Regions from separate parts of the Streptomyces sp. NPDC056628 genome, predicted to be linked through region 2. Evidence: predicted binding sites of a transcription regulator. Region 2 holds the regulator's gene; the other holds the start of a gene.
The links. Region 2 encodes HrcA, which represses chaperone genes, less so after heat shock. Its sites were predicted from a motif close to TTNGCACTCNGNNNNNCNGAGTGCNAA; they were not measured.
Positions count from the first base shown of each region.

Region 1: groES (co-chaperone GroES) is a predicted target of HrcA. The motif match lies at 12,648-12,674, and genes of this name have one in related genera.

Region 1 covers NZ_JBHTWG010000006.1:32,969-48,785, reverse strand. Annotated here, with positions in the region: gene ACFRAC_RS10865 (glycerol-3-phosphate dehydrogenase/oxidase) at 1-165, opposite strand, end outside; gene ACFRAC_RS10860 (nucleotide sugar dehydrogenase) at 424-1,632, shown strand; gene ACFRAC_RS10855 (GuaB3 family IMP dehydrogenase-related protein) at 1,768-2,892, opposite strand; gene guaB (IMP dehydrogenase) at 3,001-4,503, opposite strand; gene ACFRAC_RS10845 (sigma-70 family RNA polymerase sigma factor) at 4,644-5,231, opposite strand; gene ACFRAC_RS10840 (response regulator transcription factor) at 5,561-6,172, opposite strand; gene ACFRAC_RS10835 (WhiB family transcriptional regulator) at 6,553-6,882, shown strand; gene ACFRAC_RS10830 (LysR family transcriptional regulator) at 6,925-7,848, opposite strand; gene ACFRAC_RS10825 (MOSC domain-containing protein) at 7,930-8,598, shown strand; gene ACFRAC_RS10820 (SDR family NAD(P)-dependent oxidoreductase) at 8,715-9,488, shown strand; gene ACFRAC_RS10815 (ester cyclase) at 9,640-10,272, shown strand; gene groL (chaperonin GroEL) at 10,446-12,071, opposite strand; gene groES (co-chaperone GroES) at 12,194-12,502, opposite strand; gene ACFRAC_RS10800 (polysaccharide deacetylase family protein) at 12,710-13,534, opposite strand; gene ACFRAC_RS10795 (polysaccharide deacetylase family protein) at 13,531-14,535, opposite strand; gene ACFRAC_RS10790 (methyltransferase domain-containing protein) at 14,588-15,799, shown strand; gene ACFRAC_RS10785 (RNA polymerase sigma factor) at 15,800-15,817, opposite strand, start outside.
Region 2 covers NZ_JBHTWG010000001.1:552,819-568,635, forward strand. Annotated here, with positions in the region: gene ACFRAC_RS02440 (AMP-dependent synthetase/ligase) at 1-1,688, shown strand, start outside; gene ACFRAC_RS02445 (two-component system response regulator) at 1,744-2,319, opposite strand; gene ACFRAC_RS02450 (response regulator) at 2,331-2,981, opposite strand; partial or broken gene ACFRAC_RS02455 (hypothetical protein) at 3,033-3,134, opposite strand; partial or broken gene ACFRAC_RS02460 (histidine kinase dimerization/phospho-acceptor domain-containing protein) at 3,131-3,256, opposite strand; gene ACFRAC_RS02465 (HAMP domain-containing protein) at 3,320-5,359, opposite strand; gene ACFRAC_RS02470 (SpoIIE family protein phosphatase) at 5,552-7,672, shown strand; gene hemW (radical SAM family heme chaperone HemW) at 7,700-8,932, shown strand; gene ACFRAC_RS02480 (DUF3097 domain-containing protein) at 9,072-9,872, opposite strand; gene ACFRAC_RS02485 (MBL fold metallo-hydrolase) at 9,904-10,647, opposite strand; gene hrcA (heat-inducible transcriptional repressor HrcA) at 10,814-11,830, shown strand; gene dnaJ (molecular chaperone DnaJ) at 11,831-12,967, shown strand; gene ACFRAC_RS02500 (nitronate monooxygenase) at 13,046-14,173, shown strand; gene ACFRAC_RS02505 (16S rRNA (uracil(1498)-N(3))-methyltransferase) at 14,170-14,916, shown strand; gene ACFRAC_RS02510 (hypothetical protein) at 14,976-15,509, shown strand; gene ACFRAC_RS02515 (S41 family peptidase) at 15,585-15,817, shown strand, end outside.

The DNA of each region.
Region 1 (15,817 bases), on a different contig from region 2:
GTCGCGGGCCTCGACCAGCCCGGTGGAAAGTCCGCGGGTCGCCGCGTCGAGAGCCGTGCCCGCGCCGACCACTCCGGCGCCCACGACCAGCAGGTCCAGCTCGCGCTCGGTCATGTCCGCCAGGGACGCGGCCCGCTCCGCCGGCCCCAGTGTCGCTGTCCTCACCGCTGCCTCCCGATGATCGGTCGGTAAGCCGCACCCGTGGGGCGAAGCCCGTCTCGTTCCCCCTGCCCAGAATTCTGACCGGGTTGCCCGAGTTCGGCCACCACGTACCCCAGCTTGTGGACAACACTCCCGGAAACGCGATCATTCAATGCGGCAAATCGGTCATATTTACTCCTAGTCTGACATTGCGCTCCCTCGTCCTGGCCACCGGGGTTGCGCACCAGCCCCATGTCGGTTACTGGGAAGGACGGCCCACGTATGCCCGCAGATCTCGCCGTCATCGGACTAGGCCCGTACGGCCTGCCCCTGGCCAAGGCCGCCATCGCCGCCGGTATCCCCACACTCGGTTACCGCACCGGTCCGGAGGCCGCCTCTCTCAGTCCCGCCGAACTGCGCCGGATGCTCTCGGGGGGCTTCCGGCACGCCACCAGCCCCGCCGACCTCGGCCGGGTCCGCACCGCCGTCATCTGCTCGCCGACGCCGCTCGGGGCGGACGGCGCGCTGGACCTGAGCGAGGTGGAGGCCGCCGCGCGCGCCCTCGCGGCCCGTCTGCGGCCGCACTCGACGGTCATCCTGGAGTCGCCGGTGCCGCCCGGCACGACGGAGAGCGTGCTGCTGCCCCTGCTGGAGGAGGGATCGGGGATGCGCGCCGGCCGCGACTTCCACCTGGCCTACTCGCCCAGCCGCGTCGACCCCGGCAACCGCGACTTCCACCCCGCCAACACCCCCAAGGTGATCGGCGGCCTCACCCCCGCCTGCACCGAGTCGGCGGCCGCCTTCTACGGCCGCCTCACGGACAAGGTGGTCCGCGCGCGGGGTCTGCGCGAGGCGGAGACCGTGCAGGTGCTGGAGACCAACTTCCGGCATGTGAACATCGCCCTCGTCAACGAGATGGCCGTGCTCTGCCACGACCTGGGTGTCGACCTGTGGGACGTCGTGCGCTGCGCCGAGACCAAGCCCTTCGGCTTCCAGGCGTTCCGTCCGGGCCCCGGCGTCGGCGGGCACGCCGTCCCGCAGGGCCTGACGGCCCCCACGGGCCGCTCCCTGCGCATGGTCGAACTGGCTCAGCAGGTCAACAGCCAGATGCCCCGTTACGTCGTCCAGCGCGCCGCCACCCTGCTCAACGAGCACGGCAAGTCCGCGCGCGGCGCCCGCATCCTCCTCCTCGGCGTCACGTACAAGCCGGACCTCGCCGACCAGCAGTCCACCCCCGCCCAGGAGGTCGCCGTCCGCCTGCTGGAACTGGGCGCGTCCATCAGCTACCACGACCCGTACGTGCCGTCCTGGAGCGTCCTGGACCGCCCGGTCCCCCGCGCCGACTCCCTCTACGAGGCCGCCGCCGACGCCGACCTGACGATCCTGCTCCAGCAGCATCGCACCTACGACCTCCAGGGCCTGTCGGTGAAGGCCCAACTACTCCTCGACACCCGGGGCGCGGCCCCCACAGGGGCGGCGCACCGGTTGTGAGGAGGGGCGCACAGCGCAGGCGGACGCCGACCCGCGGCCGGTGGCACGCGCCGGCGGCCCGGGTTGCGCTCGGGGCATGGGAAAGGGGCCGGTCGCCGCTCGGGCGACCGGCCCCTCAGGGCGTACGGGTGTCGGCTAGCGCTGGTGCTGGGAGTCCGCCACCGTGACCTCGACCCGCTGGAACTCCTTGAGCTCGCTGTAGCCGGTCGTGGCCATGGCGCGGCGCAGGGCGCCGAAGAAGTTCATGGAGCCGTCGGGGGTGTGCGAGGGGCCCGTCAGGACCTCCTCGATCGTGCCGACCGTGCCCAGGTCGACCTTCTGGCCGCGCGGCAGCTCATCGTTCACGGCCTCCATGCCCCAGTGGCAGCCGCGCCCCGGCGCGTCCGTGGCACGGGCCAGCGGGGAGCCCATCATCACGGCGTCGGCGCCGCAGGCGATCGCCTTGGGGAGGTCGCCGGACCAGCCGACTCCCCCGTCCGCGATGACGTGGACGTACCGGCCGCCGGACTCGTCCATGTAGTCGCGCCGCGCCGCGGCCACGTCCGCGACCGCCGTGGCCATCGGGACGCGGATGCCGAGGACGTTGCGTGTGGTGTGCGCGGCGCCGCCGCCGAAGCCGACCAGGACGCCGGCCGCGCCGGTGCGCATCAGGTGCAGGGCCGCGGTGTAGGTGGCGCAGCCGCCGACGATCACCGGGACGTCGAGCTCGTAGATGAACTGCTTCAGGTTCAGCGGCTCGTGCGAGGAGGAGACGTGCTCCGCGGAGACCGTCGTGCCGCGGATGACGAAGATGTCGACGCCCGCGTCGACGACCGCCTTGGAGAACTGGGCGGTGCGCTGCGGGGAGAGCGCGGCGGCCGTGACGACGCCGGAGTCCCGCACCTCCTTGATGCGCTGCCCGATCAGCTCCTCCTTGATCGGAGCGGCGTAGACCTCCTGGAGGCGGCGGGTGGCGGCCTCCGTGGGCAGCTCGGCGATCTCGTCGAGCAGCGGCTGCGGGTCCTCGTACCGGGTCCACAGGCCCTCGAGGTTCAGCACGCCGAGGCCGCCGAGCTCGCCGATGCGGATGGCGGTGGCCGGGGAGACGATCGAATCCATGGGGGCGGCCAGGAACGGCAGCTCGAAGCGGTAGGCGTCGATCTGCCAGGCGATCGAGACCTCCTTCGGGTCCCGCGTACGGCGGCTGGGGACGACGGCGATGTCGTCGAAGGCGTACGCCCGGCGGCCGCGCTTGCCGCGCCCGATCTCGATCTCAGTCACGTCTGTGGCCTTTCCCTGATGCGTTGCAGCGTCTTCCAGTATCGCCGACGGGCACGACGAGGGCGGCCCCGGATACGTCCGGAGCCGCCCTGTCGCGGGAGCCGGCGGCTACTTGTTGCTGTAGTTCGGCGCCTCGACCGTCATCTGGATGTCGTGGGGGTGGCTCTCCTTCAGACCCGCCGAGGTGATGCGGACGAAGCGGCCCTTGGACTCCATCTCGTCGATGGTGGCCGCGCCGACGTAGCCCATGGTCTGGCGCAGACCGCCGACGAGCTGGTGCAGCACGTTGGCCAGCGGGCCGCGGTAGGGGACCTGGCCCTCGACGCCCTCGGGCACCAGCTTGTCGTCGGAGGAGACCTCCGCCTGGAAGTAGCGGTCCTTCGAGTACGACTTGCCCTGGCCGCGGGACTGCATGGCGCCGAGCGAGCCCATGCCGCGGTAGGACTTGAACTGCTTGCCGTTGATGAAGAGCAGCTCGCCCGGCGACTCCTCGCAGCCCGCGAGCAGCGAGCCCAGCATCACGGTGTCGGCACCGGCGGCGAGCGCCTTGCCGATGTCACCGGAGTACTGCAGGCCGCCGTCGCCGATCAGCGGGATGCCGGCGGGGCGGGCGGCGAGGGAGGCCTCGTAGATGGCGGTGACCTGCGGGACGCCGATACCGGCGACGACACGGGTCGTACAGATGGAGCCCGGTCCGACACCGACCTTGATGCCGTCGACACCGGCGTCGATCAGGGCCTGCGCGCCGTCGCGGGTGGCGACGTTGCCGCCGATCACGTCGACGGAGACGCTGGACTTGATCTTCGACATCCAGCTGAGGGCGTTGCTGTTGTGGCCGTGCGAGGTGTCCACGACGAGGAAGTCCACCCCCGCCTCGGCGAGCGCCTGCGCCCGCTCCAGCGCCTCGGGGCTGGCGCCGACGGCGGCACCGACCAGGAGGCGGCCCTCGGCGTCCTTCGCGGCGTTGGGGTACTTCTCGGCCTTCACGAAGTCCTTGACCGTGATCAGGCCCTTGAGGGTGCCCTGGTCGTCGACCAGCGGCAGCTTCTCGATCTTGTGCCTGCGCAGCAGCTCCATGGCCTCGACGCCGGAGATGCCGACCTTGCCCGTGACCAGCGGCATCGGGGTCATGACCTCGCGCACCTGGCGGGAGCGGTCCGGCTCGAAGGCCATGTCGCGGTTGGTGACGATGCCGAGCAGCTTGCCGGCCGGGTCGGTGACCGGGACGCCGCTGATGCGGAACTTGGCGCACAGGGCGTCCGCCTCGCCGAGGGTCGCCTCCGGGTGCACCGTGATGGGGTCGGTGACCATGCCGGACTCGGACCGCTTCACCAGGTCGACCTGGTTGACCTGGTCCTCGACGGAGAGATTGCGGTGCAGCACACCGACGCCGCCCAAGCGGGCCATCGCGATCGCCATGCGGGACTCGGTGACCTTGTCCATGGCGGCGGAGAGCAGGGGGATGTTGACCCGTACGTTGCGGGAGATGCGGGACGAGGTGTCGACCGCGTTGGGCAGGACCTCGGAGGCGCCCGGCAGCAGCAGCACATCGTCGTAGGTAAGCCCGAGTGTCGCGAATTTGGCGGGCACTCCGTCGACGTTGGCAGTCATGACACCTTCCCCAAATGGCCTTGATCGGTGCGGATGTCCATGCTAACGGGAAGCCGCGGTGGCAAATTCCACAGTTCCTGACGGCCGTCTGCTTCGTATGTTCGTACGGAAGCCGGGCAACGCCCGTTCACCCGAGGCGACTACTGCTCGGCGAGTGCCCGCAGTCTGCTCAGGGCCCGATGCTGGGCGACCCGGACGGCCCCGGGTGACATTCCCAACATCTGGCCGGTCTCCTCCGCGGTCAGCCCCACCGCGATCCGCAGCAGCAGCAGCTCCCGCTGGTTCTCGGGCAGGTTGGCCAGGAGTTTCTTGGCCCACTCGGCGTCGCTGCTCAGCAGCGCGCGCTCCTCGGGGCCCAGCGAGTCGTCCGGCCGCTCGGGCATCTCGTCCGAGGGGACGGCCGTGGAGCCGGGGTGCCGCATCGCCGCACGCTGGAGGTCCGCGACCTTGTGCGCGGCGATGGCGAAGACGAACGCCTCGAAGGGGCGGCCGGTGTCCTTGTAGCGCGGCAGCGCCAGCAGGACGGCGACGCAGACCTCCTGGGCGAGGTCCTCGACGAAGTGCCGGGCGTCCCCCGGCAGGCGGGACAGCCGGGTGCGGCAGTACCGAAGGGCCAGCGGGTGGACATGCGCGAGAAGGTCGTGTGTGGCCTGCTCGTCCCCGTCCACCGCGCGATGGACGAGTGCACCGATCGCCCCTGCGGCGTGAGCCGCCTCGTCGTCGCGCATCGGTCCATGGTGCCCTGCGGCCGCGGCGTCCGCGGCATCGCGGCCGTCGTTGTGCACCGAAGCGTTATGAGCAGGTGCGCCGGAACTCATCTCCTGCGCCCTCCCCTTCCGCTCGACCGACTCGTCCCCGAGAGACTCCACACCTCAAGGATGCGGCATCCGCGGCGAAACGAGCACCGGGCACCGACCGGACCCGCTGCCCGGCCTCGAAGCCGCGCCCCCACGGGGGCGCGGGCCGAGACATGGTGCGGCCGTGCCGCGCGCACGCGACCAGCCACGACGAACCCGGGGTCACCGGCCGACACGACGCGGGCCCCACGGCGGGACGCTCAGCGCACCAGGCCCCATCGGAACCCGAGCGCCACCGCGTGGGCCCGGTCCGAGGCGCCGAGCTTCTTGAACAGCCGGCGGGCGTGGGTCTTCACGGTGTCCTCGGACAGGAAGAGCTCGCGGCCGATCTCTGCGTTGGAGCGGCCGTGGCTCATGCCCTCCAGCACCTGGATCTCCCGTGCGGTCAGCGTCGGCGCGGCGCCCATCTCGGCGGAGCGCAGCCGGCGCGGGGCGAGCCGCCAGGTCGGGTCGGCCAGTGCCTGCGTGACCGTGGCCCGCAGCTCCGCGCGCGAGGCGTCCTTGTGCAGATAGCCGCGGGCACCGGCGGCGACCGCGAGGGCCACGCCGTCCAGGTCCTCGGCGACGGTGAGCATGATGATGCGCGCACCGGGGTCGGCGGACAGCAGCCGCCGGACGGTCTCCACGCCGCCCAGACCGGGCATGCGCACGTCCATCAGGATCAGGTCCGAGCGGTCGGCACCCCAGCGGCGGAGGACTTCCTCGCCGTTGGCCGCCGTCGTCACGCGCTCGACGCCGGGCACGGTCGCGACCGCGCGGCGGAGCGCCTCTCGGGCAAGCGGGGAGTCGTCGCAGACGAGGACGGATGTCATGGCCGCCCTCCGCAGCTGATGCACGTCACCTTGAGCCTCCAGGCTGGTACGAAATGTCACCTGTGCGGTCGACCGTCTCGGACGCCTGCCCGAGCGCTTCTTCCTTCAACCGCCTCCGCCTTCTCAACGACGGTCACTCGAAAGAGTTACGGGGACATGTGTCGTCTTCAGCACTCTACGTGAGGGGACGGATACAGGACCCACATGCGGGGCGGACCCTCCCCGTTTCATCACAAGCGGTGCCCCATTCAGCCCTTTTTCTTCCTGTTTCACGGCGTTTGGGGCTAGATTCGCAATGAGTCATATTTTCATCTTCTTAGATCGTAGATGTACGGTCGTAGACACCGTATCCGGCCAGAACGGCTACAAGGGGTCACGCAATGGCAGATTTCTCCCGCCTTCCCGGACCGAACGCGGACCTGTGGGACTGGCAGCTGCTGGCTGCATGCCGCGGGGTGGACAGCTCCCTCTTCTTCCATCCGGAGGGCGAGCGCGGGGCGGCCCGGAGCGCTCGAGAGAACTCGGCCAAGGAGGTCTGCATGAGGTGCCCCGTGCGCGCACAGTGCGCGGCGCACGCGCTGGCGGTACGCGAACCGTACGGCGTATGGGGCGGCTTGACCGAGGACGAGCGCGAGGAGCTCATGGGGCGGGCACGCAACCGGCTGGTGTCGGCGTCGACCACCGGCGGGGACGCGGGTCCCGACCACTGAAGGAACGTTTCTCCGATCAGGGCACGCATTGCGTGCCCTCTCTCATGCCCGGGGCTCCCCCGGGCCCCCGGCGGCGCGGGCGAGCTGGTCCAGGGTCGCGGCCACGGCCGGCACCTGGGCGAGGTCCGGCAGCGTGAGGGCGACGATCTCGCGGCGGACCGCCGGTTCCAGCGCCACCACGCGCACGCCCCGCGGCCGTACGGACTCCACGGCCAGCTGGGGCAGGACCGCCACGCCGAGACCGGCGCCCACCAGGCCGACCACCGCCGGGTAGTCGTCGGTGGCGAAGTCGATGCGCGGGGTGAAGCCGGCGCTCGCGCACACCTCGACCAGCTGACCGCGGCAGCGCGGGCACCCGGCTATCCACGGCTCGGCCGCCAGATCGCCGATGGCGACCGACGCCGGTGATGCCGCGCGGGCGAGCCGGTGCCGCTCCGGGACCAGCCCGACCAGGCGGTCGGTGAGCAGCGGGCGGACCACGAGGTCGTCCCATTCCTCGGTGCCGGCGGCGCTCTCGTACCGGAAGGCCAGGGCCACGTCGCAGTCGCCCTCGCGCAGCATCTCGACCGACGTCGGCGGCTCGGCCTCCTCCAGGGAGACACGGGTGCCGGGGTGGGCGGCGCGCAGGGCGGCGAGGGCGGTCGGGACGAGGGTGGAGCTGCCGCTGGGGAAGGAGACGAGCCGGACCCGTCCGGCGCGCAGACCGGCGATGGCGGCGACCTCCTCCTCGGCGGCGGTCAGTCCGGCCAGGATGCCGGTGGCGTGCCGCACGAGCGCCTCGCCGGCCTGGGTCAGCCGCATCGCGCGCCCGGTGCGGATCAGCAGTGGGGTGCCGACGGCCGTCTCCAGTGCCTTCATCTGCTGGCTCACGGCGGGCTGGGTGCAGCCCAGCTCGCGGGCGGCCGCCGAGAAGGAGCCGGTGGTCGCGACGGCGCGCAGGACACGGAGATGACGGGCTTCGAGCACGTCTTCGAGCATAAGCCGCGCTTGGAGAGCGCGGTTCATATCGCGTCGACACTTTGACCACTGGTCGCCTACCGTGCCGCCATGAAGCTTCTGTCAGTCAATCTCGGCCGCCCTGAGGCGGTGCCGTACACGGACCACGCCGAGGGTGTGACCGGCATCGACAAGCGCCCTGTCGAGGGCCCGGTGCGGGTGACGGCACCCGGCGCGAAGGGCGTCGGCGGGAGCGGTCTGGCCGGGGACGCGGTGTGCGCCAGGCAGCATCACGGCGGTGACGACCAGGCCGTGTACGCGGTGGCGCGGGAGGACCTCGACGCCTGGGAGCGCGAGCTGGGGCGCCCGCTGCGCAACGGCGTGTTCGGCGAGAACCTCACGACGTCCGGGGTGGACGTCTCCGGGGCGCTGATCGGCGAGCGCTGGCGGGTGGGGCCCGACCTGCTGCTGGAGGTCACGAGCGGCCGTATCCCCTGCCGCACCTTCCAGGGCCATCTGGGTGAACGGCAGTGGGTCAAGCGGTTCACGGCACAGGCCGCGCCGGGGGCGTATCTGCGGGTGATCGAGCCGGGAGAGATCCGGGCGGGCGACGCGATCGAGGTCGTCCACCGGCCGGACCACGAGGTGACGGTGGCGTTCCAGTTCCGGGCGGTCACGACCGAGCGGACGCTGCTGCCGCGCGTCCTGGCCGCGGCCGAGTGGCTGCACCCGGAGGCGGTGGAGACGGCGAGGAAGTACGTGGCGAAGTACGGGTCCTGACGCGACGCCGCGTGAAGGGACGCGGGAGCGGGTCGCCGTCGGGTACGGCCGCAGCCGGTGGCCCGCCGGGCGGCCGGGGGGCGGAACGGGCCGGTCCGGGTCACTAACCTTGCGCCATGACAACGGCATTGATCACGGGATCGACGGCGGGCCTGGGCTCCGCGTTCGCGCGACGGCTGGCCGCCGACGGACATGACCTCGTCCTGGTGGCCCGGGACACCAAGCGGCTGCGCGAGCAGGCCACCGAACTGCACGACCGGCACGGCGTCGAGGCGGAGGTGCTGACGGCGGACCTCGCCGAGGACGCCGGCATCGAGTCGGTCGCCGCCCGCCTCGGCGACCGCCGCAACCCGGTCGACCTGCTGATCAACAACGCGGGGTTCGGCAACAAGGGCCGCTACCTCGACGTGTCCATGGCCGACGAGCTGCGGATGCTGAAGGTGCACTGCGAGGCGGTGCTGCGGCTGACCTCGGCGGCGGCCGAGTCGATGCGCGAGCGGGGCCGGGGCGGTGTCGTGAACGTCGCCTCGGTGGCGGCCTTCGTGCCGCGCGGGACGTACGGCGCGTCCAAGGCGTGGGTCGTGCAGTTCACCCAGGGCGCGGCGCGGGACCTGGCCGGCAGCGGGGTGCGGCTGATGGCGCTGTGCCCGGGGTTCGTACGGACCGAGTTCCACGAGCGCGCGGGCATGGGCACGGACAACATCCCCGGGTGGATGTGGCTGGACGCCGACAAGGTGGCGGCCGCCGCGCTGGAGGACCTGGCGCGAGGGCGGACGCTGTCCGTCCCGGACCCGCGCTACAAGGTGCTGCTGGGCGCGGCGAAGCTGGTGCCGCGGGGCATGCTCGGCACGATCTCGTCGCGGACGGGCCGCAAGTACGGGCCGCAGTAGCGGGCGGTCCCGGCGGGAGGCGCCGGGCGGCCCCGGCGGGGAGAATGATGCTGTCCAGCCGCACCCAGGGGGACCGGGAGGCGCCGGCGTCAGGACGTTCCTACAGCTCATCGACTGCAGGACGGACCGGTTCGACGAGATGAACCGGCTGATGGACAGGTGGGTCGAGCAGACCAAGGGGAAGCGGACGGTCAGGCACGACGTCATCGGCCGGGACCGGTCCGACGCCTCGCACTTCGTGGAGATCGTGGAGTTCCCGTCGTACGACGAGGCGATGCGCAACTCGCGCCTCCCGGAGACCGGGCGGATCTACGAGGAGATGGTGGCGCTGTGCGACGGGCCCCCGGTCTTCACCGACCTGGACGTGGTGCGGGACGAGCAGGTGAACGTCCTCACCGCGCGCGCCTTCTTCACGGCGCTGGGCCGCAGGCCCCCGGAGCGGATCATCGAGCACCTCACGGACGACTACGTCGACCACGATCCGTCCTCCCCGCGCCCCGTCCAGGGCCTGGACGGGATGCGGGCGGTGCTGGAGGGCTGGTACGGCGCCTTCGACTTCACGTTCCGCATCGACGACCAGGTGGCCGAGGACGACCGGGTGTGCAGCCGCTGGACCCTGACGGGCCGCCACAAGGGCGAGTTCCTGGGCATCCCGCCGACCGGCCAGGACGTGAGGATGCAGGGCATGACCTGGCAGCGCTTCCGGGACGGCCGCATCCGCGAGGGCCACTGGATCTACGACCGCGCGGGACTGATGGAGCAGTTGGGGGTACTCGGCGCATGACCGCGAAGGGGAAGGCCCCGCTCCCGTCCTGAGGACGGGGCGGGGCCTTTGTCCGCCCGAGGGGTGACCGTCGCGTCCTGGGCCGGGATCACACGGGGCAGGGTGCGGCGAGGGCCCGGCGCCCCCGTGGCGGGGGTGCCGGGCCCTCGTGCGTCGTCCTAGGAGCCGCTCACTCAGTGGGCGTGGCCGTGCCCGTGGCCGGCCGCGGCCGACTCCTCCTCTTCCTTCTTCTCGACGACCAGGGTCTCGGTCGTGAGCAGGAGGGAGGCGATGGAGGCGGCGTTCTCCAGGGCGGAGCGGGTGACCTTGACCGGGTCGATGACGCCGGCCTTGACCAGGTCGCCGTACTCGCCGGTGGCGGCGTTGAAGCCGTGGCCCTTCTCGAGCTCGGCGACCTTGGAGGTGATGACGTAACCCTCCAGGCCGGCGTTCTCGGCGATCCAGCGCAGCGGCTCGACGGCGGCCCTGCGGACCACGGAGACACCGGTGGCCTCGTCACCGGTCTTGCCGAGGTTGTCCTCGAGGACCTTCACGGCGTGGACGAGCGCGGAGCCGCCACCGGAGACGATGCCCTCCTCGACCGCGGCGCGGGTCGCGGAGATGGCGTCCTCCAGACGGTGCTTCTTCTCCTTCAGCTCCACCTCGGTGGCGGCGCCGACCTTGATGACGCACACGCCGCCGGCCAGCTTCGCGAGGCGCTCCTGGAGCTTCTCGCGGTCCCAGTCGGAGTCGGTGTTCTCGATCTCGGCCTTGATCTGGGCGATGCGGGCCTGGACGTCCTCGGACTTGCCGGCGCCGTCGACGATCGTGGTGTCGTCCTTGGTGACGGTGACGCGGCGGGCGGAGCCGAGCACGTCGAGGCCGACCTGGTCGAGCTTGAGGCCGACCTCCTCGGAGATGACCGTGGCGCCGGTGAGGACCGCGATGTCCTGCAGCATCGCCTTGCGGCGGTCACCGAAGCCGGGGGCCTTGACCGCGACCGCGTTGAAGGTGCCGCGGATCTTGTTGACGACCAGGGTCGACAGGGCCTCGCCCTCGACGTCCTCGGCGATGATCAGCAGCGGCCTGGAGGCGTTGCTCTGGATGATCTTCTCCAGCAGCGGCAGCAGGTCGGCGATGGAGGAGATCTTGCCCTGGTTGATGAGGATGTACGGGTCCTCCAGGACGGCCTCCATGCGCTCCTGGTCCGTCACGAAGTACGGCGACAGGTAGCCCTTGTCGAAGGCCATGCCCTCGGTGAAGTCCAGCTCCAGACCGAAGGTGTTGGACTCCTCGACGGTGATGACACCGTCCTTGCCGACCTTGTCCATCGCCTCGGCGATGAGCTCGCCGACCTGCTGGTCCTGGGCGGACAGCGCGGCGACGGCGGCGATGTCGGACTTCTGGTCGATCGGGCGCGCGGTCGCGAGGAGGTCCTCGGAGACGGCGGCGACGGCGGCGTCGATGCCCCGCTTCAGCAGGGCCGGGGAGGCGCCCGCGGCGACGTTCTTCAGACCTTCGCGTACCAGCGCCTGGGCGAGCACGGTGGCGGTGGTGGTGCCGTCACCAGCGATGTCGTTGGTCTTGGTCGCCACCTCCTTCACCAGCTGGGCGCCGAGGTTCTCGAACGGGTCCTCGACCTCGACCTCACGGGCGATGGTCACACCGTCGTTGGTGATGGTGGGAGCGCCGAACTTCTTGTCGATGACGACGTTGCGGCCCTTGGGGCCGATCGTCACCTTGACCGTGTCGGCAAGCTTGTTGACGCCGCGCTCGAGGGCGCGACGGGCGTCCTCGTCGAACTTCAGGATCTTCGCCATGACAGCGGGAGCCCTCTCGGATTCTGTGGGTTCTCAACAAAAGACACTGCGCCCCGGGCGCCCGGTTCTTATGTGGTCGCGGGGGCCAGGGGCGCAGCTGGAAGCAAGAGCTTCGAGGTGTCTTACTTCTCGATGACCGCGAGCACGTCGCGGGACGAGAGGACGAGGTACTCCTCGCCGTTGTACTTCACCTCGGTGCCGCCGTACTTGCTGTACAGCACGATGTCGCCGACCTTCACGTCGAGCGGAAGGCGCTCGCCGTTCTCGAAGCGGCCCGGACCGACGGCGAGGATGACGCCCTCCTGGGGCTTCTCCTTCGCGGTGTCCGGGATGACCAGGCCAGAGGCGGTGGTCTGCTCGGCGTCGAGCGGCTGGACCACGATGCGGTCCTCAAGCGGCTTGATGGCAACCTTGGAGCTGGTGGTCGTCACGATCCGACCTCCCCCTTCGGAGATCTCACGGGGTTAACTGTCTGAGGTGGCGACCAGGTCGATCCGTCGTCGCGGGTGCCGGACCTGCCCGTCGCGTGTTGGCACTCTCCAGTGGGGAGTGCCAAGACCGAGACTATGACCGCGATTAGCACTCGGTCAAGCGGAGTGCCAATTCGCCGTGGCGCGGCGCGCCGTGGACGGTGCTCGTCAGACGTAGTCCTCGAGGCGGCCCACGGTCAGCCCCCGCTCCTGAATTGCCTGCAGCAGCAGGGTGGTGCGCTCGCGCAGCGGCAGCCCGCCCGGCTCACCCGAGGGGATGGAGACGACGTCGCCGGGGCGCAGCCGCGCGGGCCCTTTCGCGAACGTCAGCCGGCCGTCGCCCGCCATCGCCGCCCGCCACAGCACGACGGCGGTGACCCCGCAGTCGGCGGCGGCGCGCAGCGTGGTGGTGTCGTAGGTGCCGTGGGGCGGCCGGAAGAGCCGGGGGCGGACGCCGAAGCGGGCGTGCAGCTTGTCCTGCTGGCCGCAGATCTCGGCGCGCTGGCCGGCGTAGGGCAGTCCGCGCAGGGCGGCGTGGTCGAGGGTGTGGTTCTGCAGGGACGCGCCGACCGCGCGGAGCCGCGCGAAGTGCCCGTATCCGGGGCCGACCACGCTGTCCGTGAGGAACATGCTGACCGGCAGCCGCAGTTCGCGGACCATGTCGATGAAGCGGGGGTCCTTCTCGGCGCCGTCGTCGTAGGTGAGGAAGACGACCCGGTCGCGGGTGGGGACGCGGTGCAGGACGGGCGGCGGGCCGCCGGGGCGCCGCGCCACCCGCCGGGCGGGTGGCGGGGGCGGCGCGGGCAGCGGGTCGCTCAGGCCCCAGCGGCGGTGCGGCTGCGCGGCGTGCGTGGCGTTCTTCGCCGAGCGCGTCGCCTCGTGCGCGGTCCCGGCGCGGGGGCCGGTGGCGGAGGTGCCGGCGGCGCATCCGGCGAGCAGGAGGGTCGCCAGGGCCACGGCGACGGGCGCGCGTGTCCGCCGCGGCGGCGTCACAGGTAGTCCTCCAGCCGGGCCACCGCGAACCCCTCGGCCGTGACCCTGTCCAGGAACCGGCGGATCATGTCGGGCATTGTGCCCTTCCACTCGTCCCGGCCCCGGAAGTGACTGAGCACGATGTCACCCGGACGGATCCTGCGGTCTTCCTCCCGGTGGTCCCAGCGGTCGACGAAGACCTCCTCGTTCCACAGGGCGACATACCGCACCCCGCAGGACCTGGCCGCGCGCAGGGTGTCGCGGTTGTAGTTGCCGAAGGGCGGCCGGAACAGCACGGGGCGTTCGCCGTAGCGCTCCTCCATGACCTCCTGCATGCCGCAGATCTCGTACTGCTGGTGGCGGTAGGACAGGGCGGGCAGGTAGCGGTGGTGGAGGGTGTGGTTGTGCAGATCGGCCCCCGCGCGCTGCAGCCGCCGGAAGTAGCCGTAGTCGTCCTTGATCACGTAGTCGCTGAGGAAGGCGGTGTACGGCACCTTCAGGTCGCTCATCATGCGCAGGAACGCAGGGTCCTTCTCGGCGCCGTCGTCGATGGTCAGGAAGACGACCTTCCGGTTCGTGGGGACGGTCGTGAAGACCGGCGGGAGGCCCGACTCCTCGTGCCCGTCGACCTCGAAGCCCTTGCGGGTGGTGATCCGCGGCTTGACCGCGGGCGGCGGCGGGGGCACCAGGGGGACGCGGGCGAGCCGCCAGCGCCGGGCAGCGGCGACCCGGGCGGCGTGGGCCTGCTGGGCGGACTGCGGCTTCCTGCCGTCCGGCGTCCGGGTGGCGCTCGGAGGCGACACCGGTACGGCCGAGCGGCTCGGCACGGGACCTCCCGCCGGGGAGGTGCCGACCGCCGGATCGGCGATACCGCCCTGCGCGCAGCCCGAGGCGACGGCGGCGACCGCGAGCCCGGCGACGGCACCCCGCAGCCGCGTTCGCCGGACCGCCCGGGCGACGGGACGGCTCCAGGCCGCGATCCCCAGGAGCCCCTTTTTGTCATTTTGTCCTACAAGTCGCATGGAGCCGGATCCTGACAGGCGCCCCCGCCCGGACCGGGCCGACAGCGCCGCCATGGAGCCGACCATCCTCCGACTGGCCGACAATGACCCGGTGAACGACCACCTCGACGCCTTCACCGCCCTGCTCGCCCCCGAGGGCCGCGCCCTCCTCGACGCCGTGCGCGACACCGACCCCGCCGACGAGCTCGCCGTCGCGACCAGGCTGCGCCGCGGGCACCCGGCCGGGCTGGTGTCCGCGGCCCTCGGGCAGGCCCGGCTGCGGCAGCGGGCGGCGGCGAAGTTCGGCGCCGAGGACGCGGGGCGCATGTACTTCACGCCCAACGGCGTCGAGCAGTCGACGCGGGCGAGCGTGGCGGCGTACCGGGCGGCCCGGATGCGGGAGCTGGGCATCGGCTCGGTCGCCGACCTCTGCTGCGGCATCGGCGGCGACGCGATCGCGCTCGCGCGGGCCGGCATCCGGGTGCTGGCCGTCGACCGGGACCCGCTGACGGTGGCGGCGGCCCGGGCCAACATGGCGGCGCTCGGACTGGCGGACCTGGTCGAGGTGCGCCAGGCGGACGTCACCGAGGTCGCGACCGCCGGCTTCGACGCCGTGTTCGTCGACCCGGCCCGGCGCGGCGGACGCGGCCGCATCTTCGACCCGGAGGCGTACTCGCCGCCGCTGTCCTGGGCCGTCGAGGCGGCCCGCACCGCACCCCACGCCGCCCTGAAGGTGGCACCCGGCATCCCGCACGAGGCGGTCCCCGGCGACGCCGAGGCCGAGTGGATCTCCGACGGCGGGGACGTCAAGGAGGCGGTGCTGTGGTTCGGCACGGCCCCCGGAGCCATCCGCGCCACACTGCTGCCGGGCCCGCGCTCGCTGCTCTCCCGCGGCCTGCCCGATCCGGCGGTGCGACCCGTCGGACGGTATCTCTACGAGCCGGACGGCGCCGTCATCCGGGCCCATCTGGTCGCCGAGGCCGCCGAGTCGCTGGACGGCGGGCTGGTCGACGCGACCATCGCGTACATCACGGCGGACGCGCTGCGCCCCACCCCGTACGCCACCGCGTACGAGATCACCGACCAGCTGCCGTTCAACGTGAAGCGGCTGAAGGCGCTGCTGCGGGAGCGCGGGGTGGGCACGCTGACCGTGAAGAAGCGCGGTTCGGCGGTCGAGCCGGAGGAACTGCGCCGCAAGGTCAAGCCGCAGGGGCCGAACGCGGCCACCGTGTTCCTGACCCGGGTGGCGGGCGCGCCGACCATGCTGGTGGGGCGCCCCGCGTAGTCACGGCCCGGCCTCCGC
Region 2 (15,817 bases):
CCGCCGGGCTCATCGAGCTGGGTGTGCAGCCCGAGGAGCGGGTGGCGCTCGCCTCCTCCACCCGGATCGAGTGGATCCTCGCCGACCTGGGCATCATGTGCGCCGGCGCGGCCACCACCACCGTGTACCCGCAGACCAACGCCGAGGAGTCGGCGTTCATCCTCGCCGACTCCGAGAGCCGGGTGCTGATCGCCGAGGACGCGGCGCAGGTCGCCAAGGCGCGCGAGAAGCGGGCCGAGCTGCCGAAGCTCGTCCAGGTGGTCGTGATCGACGCGGCCGGTGTGGAGACCGACGACTGGGTGATCGGCCTCGCCGAGCTGGAGGCCCGCGGCGCGGCCCGGCTGGAGAAGGAGCCCGGGCTGATCAAGCAGCGGGTCGGCGCGATCACCAAGGACCAGCTCGCCACCCTGATCTACACCTCCGGCACGACCGGCCGCCCCAAGGGTGTGCGCCTGCCGCACGACAACTGGGCGTACATGGCGAAGGCGATCGCCGCGACCGGACTGGTCGGCGAGGACGACGTGCAGTACCTGTGGCTGCCGCTGGCGCACGTCTTCGGCAAGGTGCTCACCTCGGGCCAGATCGAGGTCGGTCACGTCACCGCCGTCGACGGCCGTGTCGACAAGATCATCGAGAACCTGCCAGTCGTGAAGCCGACGTACATGGCGGCCGTGCCGCGCATCTTCGAGAAGGTCTACAACGGGGTCGCCGCCAAGGCCCGCGCGGGCGGCGGCGCCAAGTACAAGATCTTCCAGTGGGCGGCCGGGGTCGCCCGCGAGTACGCCAAGGTCACCCAGGACAACTTCCGGCGCACCGGCACCCACTCCGCGCCGTTCGGCCTGGCCGCCAAGCACAAGGTCGCCGACACGCTCGTGTACACCAAGATCCGCGAGGCCTTCGGCGGCAACCTGCGCGCCTGTGTCTCGGGCAGCGCCGCGCTCGCCCCGGAGATCGGCTACTTCTTCGCGGGCGCCGGCATCCACGTCCTGGAGGGCTACGGCCTCACCGAGTCCTCCGCCGCGTCCTTCGTGAACCCCGGCGAGGCGTACCGCACCGGCACGGTCGGCAAGCCGCTGCCCGGCACCGAGGTCCGTATCGCCGACGACGGCGAGATCCTGCTGCGCGGTCCCGGCATCATGGAGGGCTACCACGGGCTGCCCGAGAAGACCGCCGAGGTCCTGGAGGCCGACGGCTGGTTCCACACCGGCGACATCGGCGAGCTGTCCGCGGACGGCTACCTGCGCATCACCGACCGCAAGAAGGACCTCATCAAGACGTCCGGCGGCAAGTACATCGCGCCCGCCGAGGTCGAGGGCCAGTTCAAGGCGGTCTGCCCCTACGTCTCGAACATCCTCGTGCACGGCGCCGACCGGAACTTCTGCACGGCGCTGATCGCGCTGGACGAGGTCGCCCTGCAGCCGTGGGCCGAGGAGAACGGGCTGGCCGGCAAGTCGTACGCCGAGATCGTGGCGGCGCCGGAGACCGTCGCCATGGTCGACGCCTATGTGCAGCAGCTCAACGCCGGGCTGCAGAAGTGGCAGACGATCAAGAAGTTCCGGCTGCTGCCGCGCGACCTCGACGTGGAGCACGGCGAGATCACGCCGAGCCTGAAGCTGAAGCGCCCCGTCGTGGAGCGCGAGTACAAGAACCTCATCGAGGAGATGTACGCGGGGACGCGGGAGGCCTGACCCTTCCGGTGGGGGGCCGCACGGCACGCCGTGCGGCCCCCCACGTCCGCGCGGGTCAGGAATCGTGCGGTCCGCCGGCCAGCTCCCGCAGCTCGCGGACCCGGTCGCGCAGCGTCGCGGTGTCCGGGGGGTCCTCCCGGTCCAGGTCCCGTGCCAGGGCGTCCAGGCGCAGGAGGAACTCGGTGGGGCGCGGCGCCCTGCGCGCCAGCAGCCGGGCCAGCTGCTGGTTCTTGCGGTGCAGCTCCAGGAACACGCTGACCTTGGCACGCAGCACCCACGGGTCGAACGGCTTCGTCAGATAGTCGGCGGCTCCCGTGGCATAGCCGCGGAACGCGAAGCCCGGCTCGTCGTCCGCACCGGTCAGGAAGATGATCGGGACGTCCTTGGTCTGGTCGAGCCGCTTGATGTTCGCGGCGGTCTCGAACCCGTCCATGCCCGGCATCCGGACATCGAGCAGCACCAGGGCGAACCGCTGCCGCGGCAGCGCCTTCATCGCCTCCTCACCCGACCGCGCCCGGACCAGAGGCTCGTTGAGGGACCCGAGCACGGCCTCCAGGGCGATCAGGTTGTCCTCCATGTCGTCGACAAGAAGGATGCCGGCACGCTCGTCGGCCGTTGCCTCAGCGATCATGGGAAAAAGCCTCATTCGGTAAGGGTGGGCGGGACCTCTTCCCCTCCGGAAGTGCCCGGTCCCGGTCCTGCGGTGGACGCCGGTGACATGCAGGACTCCTCCGGGTCCGCGGCCCCGGGGTCCAGGAGGTCGCAGACGACGGTGAGCAGCTGGTCCACGTCCACCGGTTTCGGTACGTAGTCGTTGGCGCCCCGCGCGATGGACTTCTCCCGGTCGCCGGGCATCGCCTTCGCGGTCAGGGCGACGATGGGCAGGTCCGCCCAGCGCGGGGTGCCGCGGATGGCGGAGATCGTCTCGTAGCCGTCCATCTCCGGCATCATGATGTCCATCAGGACCAGCCCGACGTCCGGGTCGCGCTCCAGCGTCTCGATGCCCTCACGGCCGTTCTCCGCGTACAGGACCGGCATGCCGACGCGGCCGAGGACATGGGTGAGCGCGAAGACGTTGCGGATGTCGTCGTCGACGATCAGCACCCGGCGCCCGGGCAGCACCCGTCCCGGGCGGCCGGTCCGCCAGGACTCCAGCTTGGCCGGGGCGGGCCAGGTGTCGTCCGCCTCGTGGACCGCCGGGAACGACTCGGCCGACAGCTGCTGCGGCACCTGCGGCTGCCGCTGCTCGCCCGGCGCGCCGGTCACCGAGTGCCCGGGCCCGACGACGGGCACGTACAGGGTGAACGTGGAGCCCCGGCCCGGTTCGCTCTCGGCGACGATACGGCCGCCCAGCAGGCCCGCGATCTCCCGGCTGATGGACAGCCCGAGCCCGGTGCCCCCGTACTTGCGGAGAGCAGCCGGGCGAGGATGAGCAGCGAGTTGAGCGGGGTGCGCAGCTCGTGCGACATGTTCGCCAGGAACTCCGACTTGTACTGCGAGCTGGTCGCGAGCAGGGCCGCCTTCTCCTCCAGTTGCGCGTTGGAGCGCTGGAGCTCCGCCTGCTGCATCTGCAGTTCGTCCGAGCGTTCCTGGAGCTGGCGGGCCAGCCGCTGGGACTCGCCGAGCAGGGACTAGGTGCGGGAGTTGGCGATGATCGTGTTGATGGCGACCGCGATGGTGTTCACGAACTGGTCGAAGAACGCCAGGTGCACGTCGGAGAAGCGGGAGAAGGACGCCAGTTCGATCACGCCGAGGAGCTTGTCCTCGAACAGGATCGGGATGATGACGACGCTGGTGGGGGCGGCCTCGCCGAGCCCACCAGCGATCTTGATGTAGTCCGGCGGTGCCTCCTCGACCAGGATGCGCTTCTTCTCCCTGGCCGCCTGCCGGACCAGCCCGTGCACCGGGAGGCCGCCGGTCTCGATGGTGGTGCCCTGGGCGGAGCCGTACCCGGCGATGAACGCGAGCCCCTTGGCGGGCACGGCCGTGTGCAGCGCCGCGCCCTCCTCGTCCGGGTCGGCCAGTAAGAACGCCCCGTACTGGGCGTTGACCAGCGGGGTCAGCTCGCGCAGCAGCAGGTCGGCGACCTCCATCAGATCCCGGTGCCCCTGCATCAGCGCGGCGAGCCGGGCGAGGTTGGACTCCAGCCAGTCCTTGGCGCGGGTCGTCTCGCGCAGATTGGCCACCATCAGGTTGATGTTGTCCTTGAGTTCGGCGACCTCGCCGCGCGTCTCCACCGTGATCGAGCGCGACATGTCGCCCTGCGCCACCGCGGAGGCCACCTCGGCGATCGCGCGGACCTGGGTGGTGAGGTTCGAGGCGAGCTCGTTGACGTTCGTCGTCAGGCGCTTCCAGGTGCCGTACACGCCCTCCACCCGGGCCTGCCCGCCGAGCTGACCGGCCGAGCCGACCTCGCGGGCCACCCGGGTGACCTCGGAGGAGAAGGAGGAGAGCGTGTCCACCATCGTGTTGATGGCGGTCTTGAGCTCCAGGATCTCGCCGCGCGCGTCGACGTCGATCTTCTTCGACAGGTCGCCGTTGGCGACGGCCGTGGTGACCTGGGCGATGTTGCGGACCTGCGAGGTCAGGTTGTCCGCCATCGAGTTGACGTTGTCGGTGAGGTCCCGCCACACCCCGGAGACGCCCAGCACCTGCGCCCGGCCGCCCAGCCGGCCGTCGGTGCCGACCTCGCGGGCGACGCGGGTCACCTCGTCGGCGAAGGCGCGCAGCTGCTGCACCATCGTGTTGACGGTGTCCTTGAGTTCGAGGATCTCGCCGCGCGCGTCCACGGTGATCTTCTTCGACAGGTCGCCGTTGGCCACCGCGGTCGTCACCTGGGCGATGTTGCGGACCTGCGACGTCAGGTTCAGCGCCATGAAGTTGACGTTGTCGGTGAGGTCCTTCCAGACCCCGGAGACCCCGCGGACCTGGGCCTGACCGCCGAGGTTGCCCTCGGTGCCGACCTCGCGGGCGACGCGGGTGACCTCGTCGGCGAACGCGGAGAGCTGCTCGACCATCGTGTTGACCGTCAGCTTCAGCTCCAGCAGTTCGCCCGTCGCCTCCACGGTGACCGTACGGGTCAGGTCGCCCCGCGCCACCGCCGTCGTCACCAGGGCGATGTCCCGCACCTGGGCCGTGAGCCGGGACGCCATCGTGTTGACCGCCTCGGTCACGTCGCGCCAACTGCCCGACAGGCGCTGCACCTTGGCCCGCCCGCCCAGCCGGCCCTCGGTCCCGACCTCCCGGGCCACCCGGTTCACCTCGCCGGTGAACAGGGAGAGCTCGTCGACCATCTTGTTCACCGCCCGGCCCAGACGGCGCAGGTCGCCGCGTAACTGGCGGCTGCCGTCGTGCAGGTCGACGCGCTGGGTGAGGTCGCCGCCCGCCACCGCGTCGAGCACCCGTGTGGCGTTGGCCGCCGGCGCCACCAGGGCGTCGAGCACGACGTTGACGTCGTCGACCCGGGTCGTCCAGTCGCCCTGGCCGGGGCTCGCCGACAGCCGCTCGTCGAGCCGGCCGTGCCGCACCAGCTCCCGTTTGACCCGCCGCATCTCCCCGTTGAAGTGGGTGCTGCGGTCCATGATCTGGTTGAAGACGGCGGTCAGTTCGGCCACGATGCCGTCCCCGGTCTCCGGGAGCCGGCGGAAGTCGCCGTCGCGCGCCGCGGTCATCGCGGCGAGCAGCGGGCGCAGCTCCGCCGCTCGAATTCGACCGTCATTCGGTCCGTTTTCGAGCACAGGCGTAGCAGGGTTCTCACTCATGGCGGCCCACTTCGGTAACTCGGTGCTTATGGGCGCGGCCAGTCTGTCACTCTGTCCGCGTCAGCTGAGGCGTATTCATTCGAAGTGCTCGGGGAGCTGTCCATGGGGGCCATTCCGGTGCAACGGGAGACCGTCACCTGTGCCTCTGATGCGCCCGCGCACCTGGAGGACGCGCCCCCACGCGCCCAGGACGCGCCCGCGCACCCTCCGAGTGCTCCGAGTGCGCCCGCGCACGGAAGCCCGCTCAGCGGTGCGCCCGCGCACGACACGGACGCGCCCGCGCACGGACCGGACGCCCCCGCACATCCGAGGGACGCCCCCGCGCCCGCCCTGCCGCCCGGGGAGACCCGTGCCACCCTCCCCGGCAGCCCCCTCTCCCCGGGCACCGCCCGCACCCTCGTGCGCACCACCCTGACCGAGTGGGCGTGCTCCGGCCTCCCCGGCGCCGACCGCATCCAGGAGCGGCAGATCCAGGACGCCGTCCTGGCCGTCAGCGAACTCGTCACCAACGCCGTCGTGCACGCCGGCACGGACGTCCGGCTGACCTGCCGACTGGAGCCGGACACCGGTGCCCTGGTCCTCGAGGTCCTGGACCACCACCCCTCGCGCGCCCCGCGGGGCACCGAGGCCGAGGGCCCGTACGACGCCCCCGAGCACGGGCGCGGACTGCGCCTGGTGGCCCGGCTCGCCGAGTCGTGGGGCGTCACCTACCGCGCCGGGACCAAGACCGTGTGGGCCCGGCTGCCGCCCGAGGACCAGGTGGGGGACACGGACGGGGCGCGCGCCCACGGCCGGGAGCACGCGCCGGACGGCGGGTTGCGCCTCGCCGAGATCCTCGCGCCGGAGCCACGCCCGTCCGCGCCCCCCGATACGGCCGGGGAGCACCCCCACCGCGGGGAGCGGGAGCGGGACTGGCTCGACCGGGGCGCCCTCTCCTTCCTCGCCGAGGCGTCCGACCTGCTCGCCGGGCAGCTCGACGAGAACCTGGTCGCCGCGCTCGCCGGCCAGCTGATCGTGCCGCGCCTCGCCGACTGGTGCGCGGTGTGGCTGGAGGACGAGGTCGCCGGGCGCTGGGGACACGCCGGCCCCGGCGAGAGCGGCCCGCCGGACGGCACCGGCCCCCGCCTGGCCCGCGTCTGGCACGCCTCGGAGAACCACATCGAGGACCTGCGCCACGTCCTGGGGAAGGAGCCCCCGCGCCCGGCGGACGACCACCGCACCGGGCCCGTCACCCACCCCTGGCCGGGCGCGGCGCTCGGCGCACGCGGCGCGCGGGGCACCGCGCTCGCGTACCGCCTGATCGCGGGGGGCCGCCCGCTGGGCACGCTGGTCATCGGGCGGGCCGGCGTGACGAGCTTCCCCGACGAGATCACCGGGCTCGTGGAGGACCTCGGCCGGCGGGTGGCCCTCGCCATCGGCGCGGCCCGCCAGTACGCCCGGCAGGCCACCATCAGCCGGGTGCTCCAGCGCGGGCTGCTGCCGGGCGCCGTCGCGAAGATCCCCGGCGTGGCCAGCGCGCTGGTGTACGAGCCGTGCGACAAGGGCGGCCCGAGCGGCGACTTCTACGACCTCTTCCCGGCCCGCGACGGCCGCTGGTGCTTCGCCATCGGCGACGTCCAGGGCAAGGGGCCCGAGGCGGCCGTGGTCATCGGCATCGCACGCCCCTGGCTGCGGCTCCTCGCCCGGGAGGGCTACCGCGTCGCCGACGTCCTCGACCGCCTCAACCAGCTCCTCCTCGACGACGCCACCGAGGCCGCCGACGCCGCCGCCCGCGCCCTCGTCGGACCCGTCGCCCCCGGCGACGGCCCGCAGACCCGCTTCCTGTCCCTCCTGTACGGCGAGCTGACCCCGTTCGACGGCGGCGTCCGCTGCACGCTCGCCTCCGCCGGGCACCCGCTGCCCCTGCTGCTCGGCGCGGACGGCGAGGTCCACACCGCCGCCCAGCCGCAGACCCTGCTCGGGGTCTTCGAGGACGCCACCTACACCAGCGAGACCTTCGAGCTGCGCTCCGGCGAGACCCTGCTCTGTGTGACGGACGGGGTGACGGAGCGGCGCAGCGGCTCCCGCCAGTTCGACGACGGCGACGGCCTCGCGAGCGCCCTGGCCGGCTGCGCGGGCCTGAACGCCGACCTCATCGCGGAACGCATCCGCAGGCTCGTGCACGAGTTCGGCGGGCGCCCGCCGGAGGACGATCTCGCGCTGCTGGTGCTCCAGGCCGAGTAATCCGCGCGGTGCGGGACAATGGAGCCCATGCCCTCCGCACTCCCCGACGGCGAGCCCGTCCCCGCCGACGGCGCGCTGCCCCCGCACGCGCTCACCGGCGCGGCCGACCGCCCCCTCGGCTTCTACCTGCACGTCCCGTACTGCGCGACCCGCTGCGGCTACTGCGACTTCAACACCTACACGGCGACCGAGCTGCGCGGCAGCGGCGGCGTCCTGGCGTCCCGCGACAACTACGCCGAGACCCTCGTCGACGAGGTCCGCCTGGCCCGCAAGGTGCTCGGCGACGACCCGCGCGAGGTCCGCACGGTGTTCGTCGGCGGCGGTACGCCCACCCTGCTGGCCGCCGGCGACCTCGTACGGATGCTGGGGGCGATCCGCGACGAGTTCGGGCTGGCACCGGACGCCGAGATCACCACGGAGGCCAACCCGGAGTCGGTCGACCCGGCCTACCTGGCCACGCTCCGCGAGGGCGGCTTCAACCGGATCTCGTTCGGCATGCAGAGCGCGCGGCAGCACGTCCTGAAGGTCCTGGACCGCACCCACACCCCCGGCCGTCCCGAGGCCTGCGTCGCCGAGGCCCGCGCGGCCGGCTTCGACCATGTGAACCTGGACCTGATCTACGGCACCCCGGGGGAGTCCGACGACGACTGGCGGGCGTCCCTGGAGGCGGCGATCGGCGCCGGGCCCGACCATGTGTCGGCGTACGCGCTGATCGTCGAGGAGGGCACCCAGCTGGCCCGGCGCATCCGCCGGGGCGAGGTCCCGATGACCGACGACGACGTCCACGCCGACCGGTACCTGATCGCCGACTCGGTCCTCGCGGAGGCGGGCTTCTCCTGGTACGAGGTGTCCAACTGGGCGACCACGCCGGAGGGCCGCTGCCTGCACAACGAGCTGTACTGGCGCGGCGCCGACTGGTGGGGCGCGGGGCCGGGCGCCCACTCCCACGTCGGCGGGGTGCGCTGGTGGAACGTCAAGCACCCCGGCGCGTACGCGGCGGCGCTCGCGGAGGGACGCTCGCCGGGCGCCGGACGGGAACTCCTCACCGACGAGGACCGGCGCGTCGAGCGCATCCTGCTGGAGCTCAGGCTCCGCGAGGGCGTACCGCTGGACCTGCTGCGGGAGGAGGGGCTGCGGGCGTCCCGCCGCGCCCTGTCGGACGAGCTCCTGGAGCGCGGGCCCTACGACGAGGGGCGCGCGGTGCTGACCCTGCGCGGGCGGCTGCTCGCGGACGCGGTGGTCAGGGACCTGGTGGACTGATCACCGGGACAGGGAACCGGTGCGGAACGCCGGTCCCCGGTGATGTCCTGTCGATCAGGCCGGGCTCCCGGCGCCGGGCACCGCCCGCTGATCCGGCCCGACCGACAGGACACCCCGAGCCGCCGCCCCCCGCCCGGCGCTACCCGGTGACGAAGTCGATCAGCTCCTCCACCCGCCCCAGCAGCTCCGGCTCCAGGTCCTTGTAGGACCCCACCCGCTTCAGGATCGCCTGCCAGACCGCGCCGGTGTTGTCCGCGGGCCAGCCCAGCGCCCGGCAGACACCCTTCTTCCAGTCCTGGCCGTGCGGCACCCGGGGCCACGCCTCGATGCCCAGCGCCGCCGGCTTCACGGCCTCCCAGACGTCGATGTACGGGTGGCCCACCACCAGGGCGTGCTCGCTGGTGACCGCCTGCGCGATCCGCCACTCCTTCGAGCCCGGCACCAGGTGGTCCACCAGGACGCCCAGCCGCGCGTCGGGGCCCGGCGCGAACTCCGCGACGACCGCCGGCAGGTCGTCGACGCCCTCCAGGTACTCCACGACCACGCCCTCGACGCGCAGGTCGTCGCCCCACACCTTCTCGACCAGCTCGGCGTCGTGCCGGCCCTCCACGTAGATGCGCCCGGCGCGGGCCACCCGTGCCCGTGCGCCCGGGACGGCCACGGAGCCGGACGCCGTGCGCGTCGGGCGCACCGGACCCGTGGCGGGCTTCACCAGGGTCACCACGCGGCCCTCCAGCAGGAAGCCCCGGGGCTCCAGCGGGAACACCCGGTGCTGGCCGAAGCGGTCCTCCAGGGTGACCGTGCCCGCCTCGCAGCGGATCACCGCGCCGCAGAAGCCCGTACCGGGCTCCTCGACCACCAGCCCCGGCTCCGCCGGGACCTCGGGGACGGACGCGGGCTTCTTCCAGGGCGGGGTCAGATCCGGGGAGTACTGGCGCATTCGGACGACGATAGGAGAAGCGGCCCCGCGGTCACCGCGACACGCCGAATCCGGCGGCCAGCGCGTCGCGCTGCCGCCGGACGAACTCCGCGTCCACCACCGCTCCGTGACCAGGCACGTACAGCGCGTCCTCGCCGCCCAGGTCGAGCAGGCGGTCCAGCGCGGCCGGCCAGTGCGACGGCACGGCGTCCGGGCCGGCCTGCGGTTCGCCGGACTCCTCCACCAGGTCGCCGCAGAACACCACCTCCGGGTCGCCGGGGAGCAGGCCCGGCACCAGGACGACCAGGTCGTGGGCCGTGTGGGCCGGACCCACGTTCGCCAGCAGGACCTGGCGCCCGCCGCCGAGGTCCAGCGTCCACTCGCCGCTCACCGGATGGCGGGGCACGACCAGCGCGTCCGCCGCCTCCTCGGCCGCGGCCGCGTCCAGGCCGTGGCGCACCGCGTCCTCGCGCAGCTCCTCGCGCCCCCGCCGCCCCTCCAGGACGGTCTCCACGCCCACCGGCCCGTAGACCTCCGCGCCCGCGAACGCCGCGGCGCCGAAGACATGATCGAAGTGGGGGTGGGTCAGCGCGAGATGGGTCACACGGTGACCCGTCAGCCGCTGTGCCTGCGTCCGCAGCCGTGCCCCCTCCGCGAGGCTCGAACCGGTGTCGACTACCAAGGCGGTGCCGTCACCCGCGACCAGCCCCACGGTGCAGTCCCAGCCCGGCAGACGGCACCGGCCCACCCCGTCCGCCAACCGCTCCCACCCCAGCTCTTCCCAAGTCACCGTCATACCGCGACGCTAGCCAAGACACCTCCGCGGAGCACGGAGGCGAAACCGACCGGCCTTGCCCGGGGTGTACCCCACCGCCGTACACTGGCCGGGGACGGCTGGCACTCGGATGGACAGAGTGCCAGGAACGGTGTCAAGGGGACCGACCACTGGAGGTGTGCGCGAGATGCTGAGTGAACGCAGGCTTCAGGTGCTGCGCGCGATCGTCCAGGACTACGTCGGGACGGAGGAGCCGGTCGGCTCCAAGGCGCTCACCGAGCGGCACAACCTCGGCGTCTCCCCGGCGACCGTGCGCAACGACATGGCGGCCCTGGAGGACGAGGGCTACATCGCGCAGCCGCACACCAGCGCCGGGCGCATCCCCACCGACAAGGGCTACCGGCTCTTCGTCGACAAGCTCGCCGGTGTGAAGCCGATGACCCCGCCCGAGCGGCGCGCCATCCAGAACTTCCTCGACGGCGCCGTCGACCTCGACGACGTCGTCGCGCGGACCGTGCGGCTGCTCGCGCAGCTCACCCGGCAGGTCGCCGTCGTGCAGTACCCGTCGCTGACCCGGTCCACCGTCCGGCACGTCGAGCTGCTCTCGCTCGCCCCCGCCCGCGTGATGCTCGTGCTGATCACGGACACCGGCCGGGTCGAGCAGCGGATGATCGACTGCCCGGCACCCGTCGGCGAGGCCTCGCTCGCGGATCTGCGCGCCCGGCTGAACAGCCGGGTCGCCGGCCGGCGCTTCACCGACGTGCCCCGGCTCGTCGAGGATCTGCCCGAGGCGTTCGACGTCGAGGACCGCGGCACCGTCTCGACCGTGCTCTCCACCCTCCTGGAGACGCTCGTCGAGGAGAACGAGGAGCGGCTGATGATCGGCGGCACCGCCAATCTGACGCGCTTCACACATGACTTCCCCCTCACCATCCAGCCGGTGCTCGAAGCCCTGGAGGAGCAGGTCGTGCTCCTCAAGTTGCTGGGGGAGGCGGGGGATTCGGGCATGACCGTGCGGATCGGGCACGAGAACGCCTACGAGGGACTCAACTCCACGTCCGTCGTGTCGGTGGGCTACGGTTCGGGCGGCGAGGCAGTCGCCAAGCTCGGCGTGGTCGGACCGACCCGCATGGATTACCCGGGAACGATGGGAGCGGTACGCGCAGTGGCACGTTACGTCGGACAGATCCTGGCGGAGTCGTAGGTGGCCACGGACTACTACGCCGTCCTCGGCGTGCGTCGCGACGCGTCGCAGGAAGAGATCAAGAAGGCCTTCCGGCGGCTCGCCCGTGAGCTGCACCCGGACGTCAACCCGGACCCGAAGACCCAGGAGCGGTTCAAGGAGATCAACGCCGCCTACGAGGTGCTGTCGGACCCGCAGAAGAAGCAGGTCTACGACCTCGGCGGCGACCCGCTGTCCCAGGCGGGCGGCGGAGGCGCGGGCGGCTTCGGCGCGGGCGGCTTCGGCAACTTCTCCGACATCATGGACGCCTTCTTCGGCACGGCGTCCCAGCGGGGCCCGCGCTCGCGGACCCGGCGCGGCCAGGACGCGATGATCCGGCTGGAGGTCGAGCTCGACGAGGCGGCCTTCGGCACCACGAAGGACATCCAGGTCGACACGGCCGTCGTCTGCAACACCTGCAGCGGCGAGGGCGCCGCGCCCGGCACCTCCGCGCAGACCTGCGACATGTGCCGCGGCCGCGGCGAGGTGTCGCAGGTGACCCGGTCCTTCCTGGGCCAGGTCATGACGTCGCGCCCCTGCCCGCAGTGCCAGGGCTTCGGCACCGTCGTCCCCACGCCGTGCCCGGAGTGCGCGGGCGACGGACGCGTGCGGTCCCGCCGCACCCTCACCGTCAAGATCCCGGCGGGCGTCGACAACGGCACGCGGATCCAGCTGGCCGGCGAGGGCGAGGTCGGCCCCGGCGGCGGTCCCGCCGGCGACCTGTACGTCGAGATCCACGAGCTGCCGCACAGCACCTTCCAGCGGCGCGGCGACGACCTGCACTGCACCGTCACCATCCCGATGACGGCGGCGGCGCTCGGCACCAAGGTCCCGCTGGAGACGCTGGACGGCATGGAGGAGGTCGACATCCGGCCCGGCACCCAGTCCGGCCAGTCGATCCCGCTGCACGGCCGCGGCGTGACCCATCTGCGCGGCGGCGGCCGCGGCGACCTCATCGTGCACGTCGAGGTGCAGACGCCCACCAAGCTCGACCCCGAGCAGGAGCACCTGCTGCGCGAGCTGTCCAAGCTGCGCGGCGAGGAGCGGCCCCAGGGCCAGTTCCAGCCCGGTCAGCAGGGGCTGTTCTCGCGGCTGAAGGACGCCTTCAACGGACGGTGACCGGAGCGGCCCGATCCCTTCCGCCGCAAGGGGAAGGGCCGATTCGGACTTGTTCCGAGGACGTGGCAACATGCGGGCATGTCCTCCGCACTGACCGATCTCCTGCCTCACCCGATCGTGCAGGCACCCATGGCGGGCGGCGTCTCCGTGCCGCAGCTCGCCGCTGCCGTGTCCGAGGCCGGGGGGCTGGGCTTCCTCGCCGCCGGGTACAAGACCGCCGACGGGATGTACCAGGAGATCAAGCAGCTGCGGAGCCTGACCCAGCGCCCCTTCGGCGTCAACCTCTTCATGCCGCAGCCGGAGCACCCCGGTGCGAGCACCGGCTCCACCGCGGTGGCCGGCGCCGCGCCCTCCCATGCCGCGGCCGTGGACGTGTACGCGCACCAGCTCGCCGGTGAGGCCGCCTGGTACGAGATCGAGCTGGGGGACCCCGACAGCGGCCGGGACGACGGCTACGACGCCAAGCTCGCCGTGCTCCTCGACAACCCGGTGCCGGTCGTCTCGTTCCACTTCGGGGTGCCGGGCGCCGACGTACTGGAGTCCCTCCGGCGCGCCGGGACCTTCACCCTCGTCACCGCCACCACCCCGGACGAGGCCCTGGCCGTCGAGCGGGCCGGCGCGGACGCCGTGATCGCCCAGGGCGTCGAGGCGGGCGGCCACCAGGGCACCCACCGCGACAACCCGGAGGCCGAGGGCGCCGGACTCGGCGTGCTCACCCTGGTCTCCCAGGTCCGCGAGACGGTGGGCATCCCCGTCGTCGCCGCCGGGGGCATCATGCGGGGCGGCCAGATCGCCGCCGTCCTCGCCGCCGGGGCCGACGCCGCCCAGCTCGGCACCGCCTTCCTGGCCACCCACGAGTCCGGCGCGAACGCCGTGCACAAGCAGGCGCTCACCAATCCCCTGTTCGCCCGGACCGAGCTGACCCGCGCCTTCTCCGGCCGCCCGGCCCGCGGCCTCGTCAACCGCTTCCTGCGCGAGCACGGCCCGTACGCGCCCGCCGCCTACCCCGAGGTCCACCACCTGACGGCGCCGCTGCGCAAGAAGGCCGCCGCGTCCGGCGACGCGCAGGGGATGGCGCTGTGGGCGGGACAGGGCCACCGCCAGGCCCGGGACCTGCCCGCGGGCCGGCTCGTGGAGGTCCTGGCCGCCGAACTGCACGCCGCCTCGACAGCGTTGTCCGCCCACCCGAAGGGACCCACCCGATGACCGCGCCCGTGTTCGTCGTCGACTCCCTGGAGCATGCGGGCGGGCCGTACGTCCTGGACGGGCCCGAGGGCCGGCACGCCGTGTCCGTGAAGCGGCTGCGCACCGGCGAGGAGGTCGTCCTCACCGACGGGCGGGGGCACTGGGCCGAGGGCGTCGTCGCCGCCGCCGAGGGCAAGGACCGGCTGGTGGTGGACCTGGGCGCCGTGGCCGAGGAGCCCGCCCCCCGGCCGCGGATCACCGTCGTGCAGGCCCTGCCGAAGGGCGACCGGGGCGAACTGGCCGTCGAGACCATGACCGAGACCGGCGTCGACCGGATCGTGCCGTGGGCGGCCGGCCGCTGCATCACCCAGTGGAAGGGCGAGCGCGGCGCGAAGGCCCTCGGCAAGTGGCGGGCCACCGCCCGCGAGGCCGGCAAGCAGTCGCGCCGGGTGCGCTTCCCCGAGGTCACGGACGCGGCGACGACCAGGCAGGTCGCCGAGCTCCTCGCGGGGGCCGCGTTCGCCGCCGTCCTGCACGAGGAGAGGGACTACGGCAGCGAGCCGCTGGCGACCGCCGAACTGCCCGCCGACGGCGACCTGGTGCTCGTCGTCGGCCCCGAAGGCGGCGTCTCCCCGGAGGAGTTGGCCGTGTTCGAGGAGGCGGGCGCGCGGGCGTACCGGCTCGGCCGTTCCGTGCTGCGCACCTCCACCGCCGGGACCGCCGCGACGGCCCTGCTGCTGGGGCGCACCGGCCGCTGGTCCTGACACACCATGGCCGTATGCGCCCTACCGCGTCACGCGGGACAGTGGCAGGCTGCCCTTCCATGGGGGTATCGCACAGGATCCGGGTCCGTGCGGCGCGAGGGGTCGCCGTGACGGCGCTCGCCGTGCTGGGAGCCGGCGGCATGGCCGCCTGCGACCCGGGCGGTCTGAGCGCCGCGTCCGTCGCGTTCACGACCGACCAGACCGTCACCAAGGAGCTGGAGCGGCAGAAGGCCGACGTCCAGTGGCTCAACTGCACCGGCTCCTACGACGGCGGGGGCGGCGGGAGTTCGCCGAAGGCCGGTGAGCAGACGGTCGTCAAGGTCGACTGCGAGGGCGAGACCTCCGACGGCAGGGACATCACCGTCACCGGACGGATCACCCGGGCCGTCAGCGGCTCCTGCGTGCGCGGCGACCTCGTCGCGAAGGTCGGCGGCAAGGAGTGGTTCCACGTCAACGGGCTGGGCAGGTGCGACGCCACCCCGTCCCCCGTGCGGCCCGGCGACGGCGGGCAGCCCGGACCGACCGTCACCGTGACCGTCACGAAGACCGTCTACTGCCAGGAGCGCCCGAACTGCTGGCCGGAGGGCAAGTGAGAGGTCGGCCACCGGACCGTGGGGAACTGCCCGGAAGCCCTGTTCGGCACCGCCGCCCTTGCCTAGGGTGATCGCGTGACACAGCCCGCGACCTCCGCCCCGGCCCCGCCCTCCTATCTGCGGTACCCGCATCTGCACGGCGACCTCGTCGCGTTCACCGCGGAGGACGACGTCTGGCTCGCCCCCCTCGACGGCGGCCGCGCCTGGCGGGTCAGCGCCGACAACGTCCCCGTCAGCTCGCCGCGCATCTCGCCCGACGGCACGACGGTCGCCTGGACGTCCACCCGCGACGGCGCGCCCGAGGTGCA